Regions from separate parts of the Bradyrhizobium septentrionale genome, predicted to be linked through region 1. Evidence: predicted binding sites of a transcription regulator. Region 1 holds the regulator's gene; each other region holds the start of a gene.
What was found. Region 1 encodes LexA, which represses DNA repair genes until DNA is damaged. Its sites were predicted from a motif close to TGTTCNNNNTGTGTTCNG; they were not measured.

Region 1 (3,293 bases):
AGATAGTCGCGCTCGATGCGGCCTACCACCGCACGCTGGCGCACGACCTCGCGGCGCGCCGCACCCAGCCGCCGGAGCCGATGTCCGCAATGGATGGCTACGCCGTGCGCGCCGCCGATGCGGCTGACCTCAAGGCCCGGCTCAGGGTGATCGGCGAAGTCGCCGCCGGCCGGCCGTTCGAGCGGACGCTCAGTGCCGGCGAGGCGGTGCGGATCTTCACCGGCGGCGTCATCCCCCATGGCGCCGACGCCGTCATCATCCAGGAAGACACCCGGGTCGACGGCGACCATATCTCGATCACCGAGGCCGCGAGCCCAGGACGGCACATCCGCCCGGCCGGCGTCGACTTCCGTGAGGGTGACCTGCTGCTGAAGGGCGGCAGCCGCCTCTCCGACCGCGCGCTTTCGCTGGCGGCCGCCATGAACTATCCGGAACTCGCGGTGCGCCGCCGTCCCAAGGTCGCGGTGCTCGCCACCGGCGACGAGCTGGTGATGCCGGGCTCAAGGCCCGGCCCCGGCCAGATCGTCTATTCCAACGGCTATGCGCTGCGTGCGCTGGCGCGCGCCGAAGGCGCCGAGACCGTCGATCTCGGGGTTGCCGCCGACACGGTGGCCGCGACCACCGCCGGCATCCGCCGGGCGCGGGAGACCGGCGCCGACATCCTGATCACCACCGGCGGGGCCTCGGTCGGCGACCACGATCTGGTCAAGCAGTCGCTGGAGGCCGAGGGCGTCGCGATGGCGTTCTGGCGGATCGCGATGCGGCCCGGCAAGCCGATGATGCATGGCCGGCTCGGCGCGATGCGGGTGATCGGCCTGCCCGGCAATCCGGTGTCGTCCTATGTCTGCGCCTTCCTGTTTCTGGTGCCGTTGATTCGGGCTTTGAGCGGCCGGAACACCATCCATCATGTCCGCACGACCGCCCTGCTCGGCCGCGACCTCGCCGCCAACGACCGGCGCGAGGACTACCTGCGCGCGCGTCTCGAAGAGCGCCAGGACGGCGCGCCGATCGCCACGCCGGTGATGCAGCAGGATAGTTCGCTGCTCGGGAATCTCGCTGCGGCGCGGGCACTTCTGGTGCGTCCGCCGTTCGCGCCCGCCGCCGCCAAGGGCAGCGAATGCGAGATCCTCACACTGCCCGAGTGAGGTTTTCGCGGGCTGCCGATTGCGCGCCGCCTGATGCGTTCACCGGAAATTAAGTGGTTGCGGAACACATATCGAACATATAGTGTCCGTTCATGATTTGTTTCGAGTACTGGTGTCTACAATCGGGAAGCCGCCAGGGAGCATCGCGCTCCCGAGATCAGGCCCCGTCTGAAGGCCCCACCTGAAGAGTCTCGGAATCGAACGACGCTATCAACCGGGGGAATACTCGAGATGCTCACGCGCAAACAGTACGAACTTCTGCGTTTCATCAATGAACGTCTGAAAGAGGCCGGCGTGCCGCCCTCCTTCGACGAGATGAAGGATGCGCTCGACCTGCGCTCGAAGTCCGGTATCCACCGCCTGATCACTGCGCTGGAGGAGCGCGGCTTCATCCGCCGCCTGCCCAACCGCGCCCGCGCCATCGAGGTCATCAAGCTGCCCGAACTGGCCGCCGGCGGCGGCAACGGTCGCCGCGGCTTCACGCCCAGCGTCATCGAGGGCACCCTCGGCAAGCGCAGCAGCACGCCGCCGATCGCCGAGGACGACGGCAACCGTCCGGTCGCCGTCCCCGTGATGGGCCGGATCGCGGCCGGGACGCCGATCGAGGCGCTGCAGACCCGCAGCCACACCATCAGCGTGCCGCCCGACATGCTCGGCTCCGGCGAGCATTATGCGCTGGAGGTGCGCGGCGACTCCATGGTCGACGCCGGCATCCTCGACGGCGACATGGCGCTGATCCAGCGCAACGACGTCGCCAACACCGGCGACATCGTGGTGGCGCTGATCGACGAGGAGGAAGCCACCCTGAAGCGCTTCCGCCGCCGCGGTGCATCGATCGCGCTCGAGCCGGCCAACACTGCCTATGAAGTGCGCATCCTGCCGCCGAACCGGGTCCGCATCCAGGGCAAGCTGATCGGCCTTTATCGCAAATACTGACGACCGCGGAGCATGATCCGGAAAAGTGCGAAGCGGTTTTCCGAAAAGATCATGCTCGAACAGACATATGGAGCGGGATGACGATTCGAAGAAAAAGTCGTCCCGATCCAGGAACGAGCAACAGATCGGATCGTTCCTTGGAAGATAGCGCAGCGTGCGGACCAGCTTGGATGCGCCCCGATACCTCTCGCGCAGTGTAGCGTGTTTGTGATTGAGGCGTTCGACGGCCAGTCGTACAATCGCCCAGAAACGAGCAGACACTCGTTTGCTATCGTCCACTCTGGTAGAGGCCTGCGCCTCAAGGAGAGGCACGGGTCGCTACCTCGAAAAGAGGAGCCATCCGATGTGTGACTATAGTCTGCACGCCGTGGCAGCGCGCCCCGCCATTGTCGGAGAGACGCTGATCACCACGACCTTCCGCGGCACGTCGACCCGCGGCTTTGCTTCGGAGAACGATCCCACGGTCGCGGTCTGCATGCTGCCGGGCACCGAGCTCGCTTTCGCCGAGAACGTTCGCTACGACAGCCGCTGGATCTGGACCAAGACGATGAATTTCCGCGTCGGCGTGTTCAACGAAGTTGAGCCCGACGTGCCCGATCGCCATCACGACGCGGTCGAATTCCCCGACGGCAGCCATGTTCTGGTGACCCAGCTGGTCGAGGGACAGCGCGTCAGCGTGCTGCAATTGCCGGCATTGCATCCGCAGGTCGAGCACAAGCCGAAGGCTGTGGAGCGGCGCCCCTCCGCATTCGCGTCGCTGTTTTTGGGTTGAGCGCACCGTCGCCGCGGAATGAGCCATTCGGCGGCGGATGACCTTAAGCGATTTCGAGCGACCCCGGATTTCCGCTTCCGGGGCGCATGAGGAGATTTGCGTCGGCGAGCGCCTTGGCGCATCATCGCGTACGGAGGACGTGCACTCACGGAAACCTGCGCAGTGGTCGACAAGGTCACATGGCAAAAGGCTGGACGCGTCACCGAGCCGGGCCGCTACATGTTCCGGTTCGGCTGGCTGACGGTGACGGCCGATGATCTCAAGGTCTGGGAGCAGTTTCCCGAGGCCGTCTTCACCCTCGTCAGGAAGCCCGACGCCGGCCCCGATTCCGACGAGTACCATCTCGGCCTGTTCGAGCTGCCGACTACCCCCTCGCCCAACAACGGCTAGTCATCCCCCTGCAGGTCGGTCTCGGCCGGGGTCGCATCGACGGCAGGCCG
Region 2 (3,293 bases), 1.4 Mb from region 1:
TCGCATCAAGACGAGCGCCACGTGACTGATCATGTCCTTCAACCGTTCGTTGGCCGCGGGGCGACTGCCGTGTTCTGCTAGTTCGCCGTCAGCACTGCATCGACGCGGCGGCTGTTTCGTGTGCTGATGATGATCGCGCCGTTGCGGGTCGCAAATTTCGCACCGATCAGCCGCGGCACTTTCTCCGTCAGCGATGACGGCAGCGGAATCATTCCGCCGGTGATGGGATCGCCGACGTTGACCGGCGGCCCGCCGGCGCCGGCCGAAGGCGCGGCCTTGATGTACTCCCTGACCAACTGAATCTCTTCCCGCGAGAGGTTGAGCGCGGCCTGTTGGGCGGCGGCGTCAAGCGCCTTCTTCTCTGCCTCCGCCTTGTCTTGCGCCGCTTCCTGTTGGGCGGCGTCGCGCTTCACGGTTTCGATCTGTTCGAGTCTTGCGAGACGTTCTCGCAGCGGAACCAGCTCCCGGCGCAGCGTGGCAATGTCCGACTTCAGGGTGGAGTTCTGGCCGAGCGCAATCGCTGCGGCAACGCACGCAACGACCGCGATCAGGCTGAGACATGCGACGGCGAACCCCGTCACGCCAACCCGATCGCCGGCCTTGCGATCTGCCATGCCGTCCGAGGAACGCCGCCGCCGCCGGCGAGCGAACTTCGGCATGCTGCTGGCGAGCAATCCGACGAGTCGCGATAGCCGGGCATCGCTTCGATTCGTATCGTGAACCGAGCCAAAGGCCGGCTCGAATACGATCGGAACATCGGCGCGTGGTTCGGGTGCGGCATCAATGTCATCGGTCCGGTCGACGACCGCACCGCTTAGCGCATCGCGCGTGTCGGCAACAACGGTGTCCGGGCGCTCTTGCCGTTCATTGGATTCTTGCTCGATGCGCTGCCGTTCGCCACGTGAAGCTTCGAGTGAGTGCCATAGCGAGAGGCCGGAGCCGGTGATCTGCAGACCGGCGTCATTGATCGAAGCTAATCCGGCTTCGAAGACGTCAGCGTCGCCCAGCTCGGACGAGCGCTTCAACTGCGTGGCTCCGTCGCCCGCTGCGATCATGCGCTTGACTTCGCGGCTGACTTCATCAAGCGGGATCCGTTGCTCGGGCCTTGCGGCCAGCACGCTCAGGATCGCCAGATTGAACTTCATGCAGCGCCTCTCGATGCCCCGTCAGCCGGAGAGTCGAGGGAGTGTAACGGCTCTCGCATAGGCAAACAATCCGCCGCCAGGCGCGCAACAGATGGATAAGTCCGCCTGCAACGGGATGCGTCAGGATCGCGTGGGCTGAAGCGCTTCAGAGAAATTCGCGCAGCCTGGAGAGCTCGAGCACATGCTCCGGCGACAGCACATCGGGGACGAGCGGAGGCTGCGACCTGGTCCGGATCTCATAGAGGTGTCGCGTCTTCTCAGGCTTGTCCATGAAATCGCGAATGCATTGGTCGAGCGTCCCGTTGACGACCATATAGGGCGTCCGGTCCTCTCGCCTGGAATTGTTCAGAGACGGCCACTTGTAAAGCGAGGCCGCGGCCTGAAAGTCCACCTGATGAGCGTGATCGTTCATTTGAGGATATCAACCCCAAAGAGCTTGTCCGTCAACCGACGCGCTCCGACAGGCACGCCATCCGCGAGCGATCAATAAGGCGCAAAGACGGACTGACATCAGTCATGCCGCAAGCGAGCACAGAGAATACCGGTTCATATTGTTCGTGTTTTGTTCTATGGTCAATTCCCGTATCCGAGATCGACCAATTTCGGTCGGAGGCCGGGGTGAACGGGTTGAGATGGCAACGGCAACGACGATCCTTCACGCCGACCTCGATGCATTTTACGCGTCGGTCGAGCAGCTGCTTGAGCCAACGCTGCGAGGCAGGCCGATCGCCGTTGGGGGCGGGGTTGTGCTTGCCGCGTCCTACGAGGCGAAGGCCTTCGGCGTGCGTGGCGGCATGTCGGGACGGGAAGCGCGCGAGCTGTGCCCGCAGCTCATTTTTGTCGGCGGCCATTTCAGCGACTACCAGCGGCTGGGTGATGCGGCGATCAAGGTGATCGGCGATTTCACACCGCTGGTCGAGCGCATTTCGATCGATGAGGCGTTCGCCGACGTTGCCGGCTGCACGCACCTGTTCGGAACGCCCGCCGAAATAGCCGCGGCGATCCGGCGGCGCGTGCGCACCGAGCTCGGCCTGCCGATCTCGGTGGGCGTCGCACGCACCAAGCATCTTGCAAAGATCGCCTCGCAGGTCGCAAAGCCCGACGGGCTTGTCGTGGTTGATCCCGACGCCGAGCTGAAATTCCTTCACGATTTGCCGGTTGAACTGATGTGGGGTGTGGGGCCGGTCACCCGGACGCGGCTGGCGGCGATCGGCGTTTCGACAATCGGACAGCTTGCCAAATTGTCGGAATGGTCGTTGGCAAGGTTGCTCGGTCCCGCGGCGGGCGAGAAGCTCGCAGCCTTGGCCTGGAATCGCGATCCACGACAACTCAAGCCGCACCGCCGTGCGCGATCGGCAGGAGCACAATCGGCGCTTGGCCGAAAGCCCGCGATCGAGCAAGTCATTCGGCCAACGCTGCTTCATCTCGCCGACCGCGTCGCCACGCGGCTTCGGGCCAAATCCCGGCCTGGACGTACTGTGACAGTACGCGTTCGTTTCGCCGACCTGAAGTCGGTGACGCGCGCGATGACGCTCGATGCGCCGGTGTGCACGACAATGATCCTGGCCCGCCTCGCCGAAAGTCTGGTACGTGCTGCGCTCGCTGACCACCCGGGCGAGAAGATCATCTCGCTGCTGGCTATCTCGGTGTCGCACCTCGAGGAACACTGGGATCTTGCTCTCGACCTCCCGCTCGGACTGGCCGATGAAGCACTTCGCCCTGGAAGTCGGCCGGGGATGGCCCGCTGGGCGGCAGACCGTGCCATCGACAGGATCCGCGATCGCTTTGGCTGGGACGCGATCGGATACGGTTCGGCGGCGCTGGAGGCTGTTCGTTCGGTCCCCGATGAGTTTCGCAAGCTTGCCGAGAAAGACCTCTAGAACTCGTGATTCACTTTCTCGTCAGTCCATTAACAAAAGGCAATTTGGAATCGCGCCCTTGTGAGTGGTGACCTCGCGCACTCGGCCTATTCTGGGGCTGCGGAGGACAGCCATGAAGTACAGCGCCGAACTGATCCAGACCATGCGCGATGCATTGGACACGGTCATGGCCAGCGTACCTGCGGATCAATCCGTTTTCGGTCTCAAGGCGGCCGTTGCTGAATGCATCCTGAGAGCCGCCGCTCACGGCCAGACCTCGTTCGACGGA
Region 3 (3,293 bases), 3.7 Mb from region 1:
GCGCGTTGCCTACGATCAATTCGAACTTTTCAGTGGGTGCTGCGGATTAAGCCTTGAGCGTCTCGAGTCTGAAGCGGCCAGCGCCGCCTTGACCAAGCGGCTTCTCGAGTTCGGGCAGGATGATCTTCAGCTCACCTGCCAACGTCCACGGCGGATTCACCATCAAAAGGCCGGTGGATACGAGGCCGCCGTCGGTTTCTTGCGGTGCCACACTGAATTCCAAACGCAAGCATTTGCCGGCAGGCCGGCTTGTTGCTGCCGCTGCTGCGACACTGTGCGCGAGCTCGTCGGTGGCCCTCCGGGATTTTACGGGGTACCACAAAAGATACGCGCCGGTCGGCCATTTCGCGAACGCTTCAGTGAAAGCACGGGCCAGTCGTTCGAACTCATCCTTTGCCTCGAACGGTGGATCGATCAGCACCAGACCGCGCCGCTCGTTCGGCGGCACGAATGCGGGCAGCGCCGTCCAACCATCGAGATCAACGACGCGCGCCTGCGCATCACGCCGCAACGCATCGATCAGTTGCTTGCGCGCCGTCGGTTCGATCTCGCAGGCGGTGAGGCGGTCTTGCGGCCGCAGCAGCGCACGCGCGATCAGCGGCGAACCGGGATACGCTTTCAGTTCGCCTCTCGAATTGAATGCCCTGACGATGTCGAGATACGGCGCGATCAGCGGCAGTGCCTTGTCGGAGAGTCGCGCCTGCATCAGCCGCGCGATGCCGGTGAGCCATTCGCCGCTGCGCTGCGCTTCGCTCGATGTCAGGTCATAGAGCCCGGCGCCGGCATGGGTGTCGATGACGCGGAGCGGCGCCTGCTTTTCCTGCAGATAGGTCAGCATGCGCACCAGCACGATGTGCTTGATGACATCGGCAAAGCTGCCGGCGTGAAAGGCGTGACGGTAGTTCATGGGATGATTGTGCCGCGCTCCAGAGGGAGCGCATGTTGTACTTCGTCATGCCCGGGCTTGTCCCGGGCATCTACGCCTTATCTCGCTTGTTTCATGACAGCGTCGATGGCCAGGACATGCTGCGCGACGACGTGCGGCGCGCGCCCGCCCTGAACGCGGAGGGCTCTAGCCGCCGCGAACCGGCGGCATAAGCACCTGATCACGGCGACAGGCACGGCGGTCGGTTTCCTCGCAGGAACGGAATTGCAGGTCCTTGCTGAGGCAGATCCGCACCTCGCTGAGCCGCCTGCTGTCGCAGGTCACCGCGATCGCCGAACTGCTGAGTCCGGGATTGACCTTGATGAACGCCGCCTCCAGCTCGTCGGGCGCGATCGTCTTCGGCTCCGACAATTGCAGGAATTCCTCGGGGATCTTCACCGCGGCGCGGGCCTTGCGGATGGCTTCGAAATAGGCGCGCTCGCCGAGGCCGGAGCAGGTGCCGTGCTTGTCCCACTCGTTGTAGATCAGCCCGGGCGCCGGCATCAGGTCGAGCATCGAGGTCATGATGTTGCGGGCGAGCCGCGGCGAGGGCCGCTGGCAGTATTCCGGAAAGCCCCGCTCATATTGCGGCCACAGGCCGTGCACCACGAAGGAATACGGCCGCCCGCTGCACTGGGCCTGCGTGCCGCGGCCGTTGTTGCCGCGCTCGCTCGCCGCCTCGCAGAACGAAGGCGACCACGACAGCGACAATACGTAGAAATCGAACTCGCCCGGCGCATTCTGGCGGCGATCCTGGGCCGAGGCCCCCACCGCACCGCATATAATAAAGGCAATCGAAATCAGAAATCGGGAAATTGTGACCAACCGCGGCATCAAACGCCCCCTCACTCGACCGCCCGGAGCCTAGCAGGCCGCGGGAACATTTCAAGAACAAAAGCCGCCGTCTGAATGGCGGCGGCTTCTGCTGTCAGCAATCTGGTCGGAGATCAGGGCCGGGCGGCCTTGCAGGCCGGGTTGTAGGCCCAGTTGCGATCGAGGCCGGTCACGCACCATTCGACGCCCGGGCTGAGGCTGAGGGCGTCGCTGACACCGGCAAAACCGCCGTCCTCGATGATCGAATAGTGTACGCCGCGCACCTTGCCGTCGCTCAACATCACGTCGCCCGAGCAATAGCGGCGCGGAATATTGTCGGCCTGCCAGGGGCGGAAGGCGGTTTCGTGGATCCGGTTGAAGCCGGTGATCACGAGCGGTGAATTCCAGAAAGTGGCTTCCTTTTCCTGGAATTGCTCGCTGATGACCCTCAGCGCCCTCTCGCAGGGCGCCACATTGCCGTCATAGCGCGGGCCGGACAGCCAGAAATTCAGCTCGAACGGATTGGCGGCCTCGGCCGTACCCCCGAAAGCCAGCAGGCCGACCACGAGTGCGGCGCCGAGGCCAAGCTTGTGGCCGAGTTTAGTGCGGGAGTTGAACAGGTTGCGCATGGGAATCCACCCGATGATCCGATGCGCGGACGGTGCCGCGAAGCCCCGGCAAGGTCAAGTGCAGCGCGGCAACACCTGCGGAGAAGTCCACTTCTAGCCGCCGGCTCGTTCTTTTCACGGTGGCCGGCGCACTCTATGTTGTTTCAAGCGAAATGGAGTCTGCGATGCGAAGGAAATTGGCCGCGTGCCTGGTTGCCGTTTGCGGGATGCTGGCCGTCGTACCGGCGCGAGCCGATTGGATGCAGCCGGTGCCGCCATTCAAGGGCAATGATACCGGCGGTATTATCGCCTATACGCTGGCAGCCCAGACCGACGCCCGGCAGCTCGCCGTCGATCACTGCGCCTCCTACGGCAAGGTGGTGAAGTTCCTTGCGGTGCAGCGCTATCCGAGCGGCTATATCTCCTTCGCCTGCCGCTGGGTGCCCTACGGCTCGGCCCAGAGGCCGGTGCGCACGCTCTACTGAGCGCGCGGCAAATCCTCCGATCGTTCAGCCGGGAGCTCACCGCATGACCCGACAGCTTGCCTTGCTTGGTTCGGCTGTTTGCCTTGTCCTGTCCGCCGGCGCCGCAAGTGCCGTCGACCTGCCGACCCGCAAGCCCGGCCTGTGGGAGATGAAAATGCTGCGTACCGGCGGGCCGATGCCGGAAATCACCATGCAGCACTGCACCGACGAGACCACCGACAAGGAAATGAGCGCGGCGGCCTCGCCGATGGCCAAGGAAGTCTGCTCCAAGCAGGACATCCAGAAGACTGCGACCGGCTATGTCAGCGATTCCGTCTGCAGCGTCGCCGGCATGACGGTACAGAGCCATGCCGAGATCGTCGGCGATTTCAATTCCGCCTACACGGTCAAGAGCACCTCACATTCCGAGGGCGGCGCGGCCGGCGCGCGCGACACCACCATGACCATCGAGGCGAAATGGCT
Region 4 (3,293 bases), 3.6 Mb from region 1:
GCTTCTTCAGACCTCCGATAATCTCGGCCCGGGTTGCAGGCGTACCGATACCCTTTGCTTCCTTCAAGCGATCTCGCAGAACCTCGTTGTCAACAAAACGCCATGCATTCTGCATCGCCTCGATTAGAGTGCCTTCGTTGTAGCGCGGCGGCGGTCGGGTCTCCTTGTTCTCGATTTTTGGATCTTGCAGTTGCGCCATCTCGCCGTCGCGCAGCGGCGGCAGCATCTGCGCCTCATCGCCCTTTTCGTCGGCGGGTTGCCACTCCGGGAATGCTGCTCGCCAGCCGAGATCAATGGGCTGACGACCGGCTGCGCGGAATTCGAAGCCGCGCACATCGAGCGTTGCGGTTGTCTGCCGGTAACGGAAGTCGGGCATCAGGGCGGCCAGGTATGCCCTTGCGATAACGTCAAAGAGTTTCTTCTCGTCAGACGATAGGCGAGGCCAGACCTCCGGCAGCTTGTCGATGGTGTTGACGTTGGGAATGACGGCATGATGGCTCGCACCCTCCAGCCCCTTGTCGTAGAAGGTGCCGCTCGCGCCTCTACGAATCACCGGCGGATCGGGTACAGGGATCGCTCCGAACGATTGGCCCACTCGCAGTCCGGCGATGATACGCGGCACATCCGATATCAAGCTCTGCGGCAGGTAGCGCACTTCGGCACGAGGATAGGTGATGATCTTCTTGCCTTGGCCGTCATACAGCTCCTGCGCCACTTCGAGCGTTTTGCTGGCCGACCAGCCGAAGCGCGAGCCGCAGAGTTTCTGCAGCGAAGGCAAATCATGCAGCTTGGGTGGCCCTTGCCGCTTATCCTCGACGCGCACGGTAAGCGCGCCCTCGAAACCTTCAGCCGCTTTGACTACGTCCTGGGCGATCTCGCGCTTAACAATTCGGTCCTGCGGCGCGTGCCGCATCTGGAATTGCCCGCCCGCAACTTTCGCGGTGGCGACAATCTCAAAATAGGCCAGCGGCACGAAGTTTCGGATTTCCAATTCACGCTTGCATACAATGGCTAATGTCGGCGTCTTCACACGACCAACTCCAATCACTCTTCGCGCGCCTTGTCCAAGGATGACGGTTGCGGTGCGAGTGAGCGACAGGTTGTAAATCTGATCGGCCTGTCGGCGCGCAACCGCGGCGGCGTATAGGCGAGAGTATTCGGTATTGGGTTTTGCGCGACCGAATGCGTCGCGGATGGTCTGCGAATCCTGCGCGGTGAACAGCACTCGCATCACCTGGCCGCGATAATCGTAATGCTCAAGAATTTCCTGACCGATCAGCTGACCCTCGCGGTCGCAATCGGTTGCAAGCCAAACGCGCTTGGCAGTGCGCAACGCCTCGCGAATGGCCTTGAGCTTGGCCGCTTTGTTACCGCCCTCTGCCGGGCAGGTACCGTAAAGACCTTCAGGCCGTAAAAGTATCGGCGACCATCGCTTCCAGGCCGGAACAACATCCTCCGGTTCGAGGAGATCGAACAAATGGCCCTCAGCTGGAAGAACATCACCGTAGCGAGAACCAATTGCGGCGCGGACGTCTTTGGCCTGGCTGGTTTTCTCCGTGATGACGATCTGATCTGCCATGACGGCCTAATTGGGAGGGTGCATTTAACGCCTGGAACATACCATGAACACACAGAAGAGCAAGCTACAATTAATCCAACTCCTGATAGTGCCCTGCTTGGAGGTTATTTACGGCGCGTGTCGGCGGACGGCATCCAGGGGGACTGCTTGCGCTCGTTCTTCACAACCGAACGCGAAGACAACGGCGATGAAGCGGTCCAGCATCGCCGTCTGTATAACGCCCTTAACCGCAGGTCATACACAACGGAGGATGACGCATCAAAAAAGCGTTCGCGGATGGGCGCGGCTGTAGTACGATTCGTGTAGAGAGGATCTATCGTGTCGAGCGCCAAGCAGATTCTAGCTATGTTGAGAAGCCGTGCTGAGGGTGATGAAGATGGGTTCTTTTCCATCGCGCTTCAGATCGCAGCTTCAGAAGCTCGGCAAGGCCGGCGCGACACCGCACAAGAGATGCGAACTGAAATCGACAAAGCGCGCTCGCGCAATTCGCGGGGGGCGTCGGTCGCGATTCCGTTTGCAAGTCCGCGTGGCAGTCTAGAGGGGCTGCTTGAAATGCGCGACCCACGTTACAAGCTGAAGGATGTTGTTTTAGGCGACCGCTTGCTGGGCCGCTTTAGCGATGTTTTACGTCAGCAGCGCAAACGTGACTGGTTGCGCGAACATGGCAAAACTCCTAATCGGCGCGTCCTGTTTGTGGGGCCACCCGGCTCAGGGAAGACGATGTCTGCCGAGGCTTTGGCGGGTGAGCTTCACCTTCCGCTGTTCATTATCCGCCTTGAAGGGATGATAACGCGTTATATGGGTGAGACGGCCGCGAAGCTGCGCTTTATTTTTGATGAGACCGCCAAGCGCCGCGGTGTTTACCTGTTCGACGAGTTTGATGCGGTCGGCGGTCAACGAACGGCCACGAATGACGTAGCCGAAATGCGACGCGTTCTGAATTCTTTCCTTCAGTTTATGGAGGAAGGTAACTCGACCGATAGCGTTATCATTTGCTCGACCAATCATCCGTCACTCCTCGACCGGGCCTTGTTGCGCCGTTACGACCAAGTTCTGGAGTTTGACGCGCCGACCTCAGCACAGATCAAAACGCTCATCACGGCCAACGTCATTCCGATGAAAGTGGTCCGTCCGGCGTGGAAACATATCATTCATGCGGCTGAGGGCTTAAGCCAATCAGAAATTGTCAGAGCGGCAGACGATGCTGTGAAGACGGCGATATTGGATGAGCGAAAGCAGCTCACCACGGAAGACCTTGTTGACCGTCTCCAAGAGCGTCACGCCATGCGAACGGCCTTTATGGACACAGAAGGTTCGTAATGTATGCCGTCGCGTTTCAACCTACCCCACATTGACATAATCGCATTTGCGACTTCGCAAGGCTATGTCGGCGAGCAAGGAGGCGGTTCAGGTGCTGTTCGTGAACGTGCCGCGCATGGTCAACGTGTTCAAAATGAACTGCGTGTTGCACTCGCGGCAGCTGACGCCGTCAAACCGACGGATACGCGCCTAGAGCCGCCCACCGGCACATTCGTCGAAGTTGAATTGAAGCGGGGCACGCCGCCTGACGTGCTCGACATGAAAACGCAAGATATACGCACCGGCGCGGTCAAAACGACCGAAGCAAATGACCGCGTGATCGCGCTGTATATTCCTGATCATGCACGTCCGGTTCTTGAAGAAATTCTCAACGACTATCTAAGCGGGCCGCTGA

Region 2: a site for LexA is predicted at 1,698-1,715, ahead of dinB (DNA polymerase IV). Genes of this name have one in related genera too.
Region 3: a site for LexA is predicted at 1,802-1,819, ahead of HAP48_RS22355 (ribonuclease T2 family protein). Genes of this name have one in related genera too.
Region 4: a site for LexA is predicted at 1,612-1,629, ahead of HAP48_RS10965 (type IA DNA topoisomerase). Genes of this name have one in related genera too.

What each region holds. Positions count from the first base shown of each region.
Region 1 covers NZ_CP088285.1:8,064,400-8,067,692, forward strand. Annotated here, with positions in the region: gene HAP48_RS40325 (molybdopterin molybdotransferase MoeA) at 1-1,145, shown strand, start outside; gene lexA (transcriptional repressor LexA) at 1,377-2,081, shown strand; gene HAP48_RS40335 (hypothetical protein) at 2,425-2,853, shown strand; gene HAP48_RS40340 (hypothetical protein) at 3,016-3,243, shown strand; partial or broken gene HAP48_RS40345 (ComEC/Rec2 family competence protein) at 3,240-3,293, opposite strand, start outside.
Region 2 covers NZ_CP088285.1:6,625,894-6,629,186, forward strand. Annotated here, with positions in the region: gene HAP48_RS33140 (hypothetical protein) at 78-1,145, opposite strand; gene HAP48_RS33145 (hypothetical protein) at 1,291-1,557, opposite strand; gene dinB (DNA polymerase IV) at 1,778-3,025, shown strand; gene HAP48_RS33155 (hypothetical protein) at 3,138-3,293, shown strand, end outside.
Region 3 covers NZ_CP088285.1:4,332,935-4,336,227, forward strand. Annotated here, with positions in the region: gene HAP48_RS22345 (23S rRNA (adenine(2030)-N(6))-methyltransferase RlmJ) at 47-907, opposite strand; gene HAP48_RS22350 (hypothetical protein) at 940-1,098, shown strand; gene HAP48_RS22355 (ribonuclease T2 family protein) at 1,073-1,759, opposite strand; gene HAP48_RS22360 (hypothetical protein) at 1,873-2,367, opposite strand; gene HAP48_RS22365 (hypothetical protein) at 2,532-2,831, shown strand; gene HAP48_RS22370 (DUF3617 domain-containing protein) at 2,875-3,293, shown strand, end outside.
Region 4 covers NZ_CP088285.1:1,905,945-1,909,237, forward strand. Annotated here, with positions in the region: gene HAP48_RS10965 (type IA DNA topoisomerase) at 1-1,579, opposite strand, end outside; gene HAP48_RS10970 (AAA family ATPase) at 1,898-2,899, shown strand; gene HAP48_RS10975 (hypothetical protein) at 2,903-3,293, shown strand, end outside.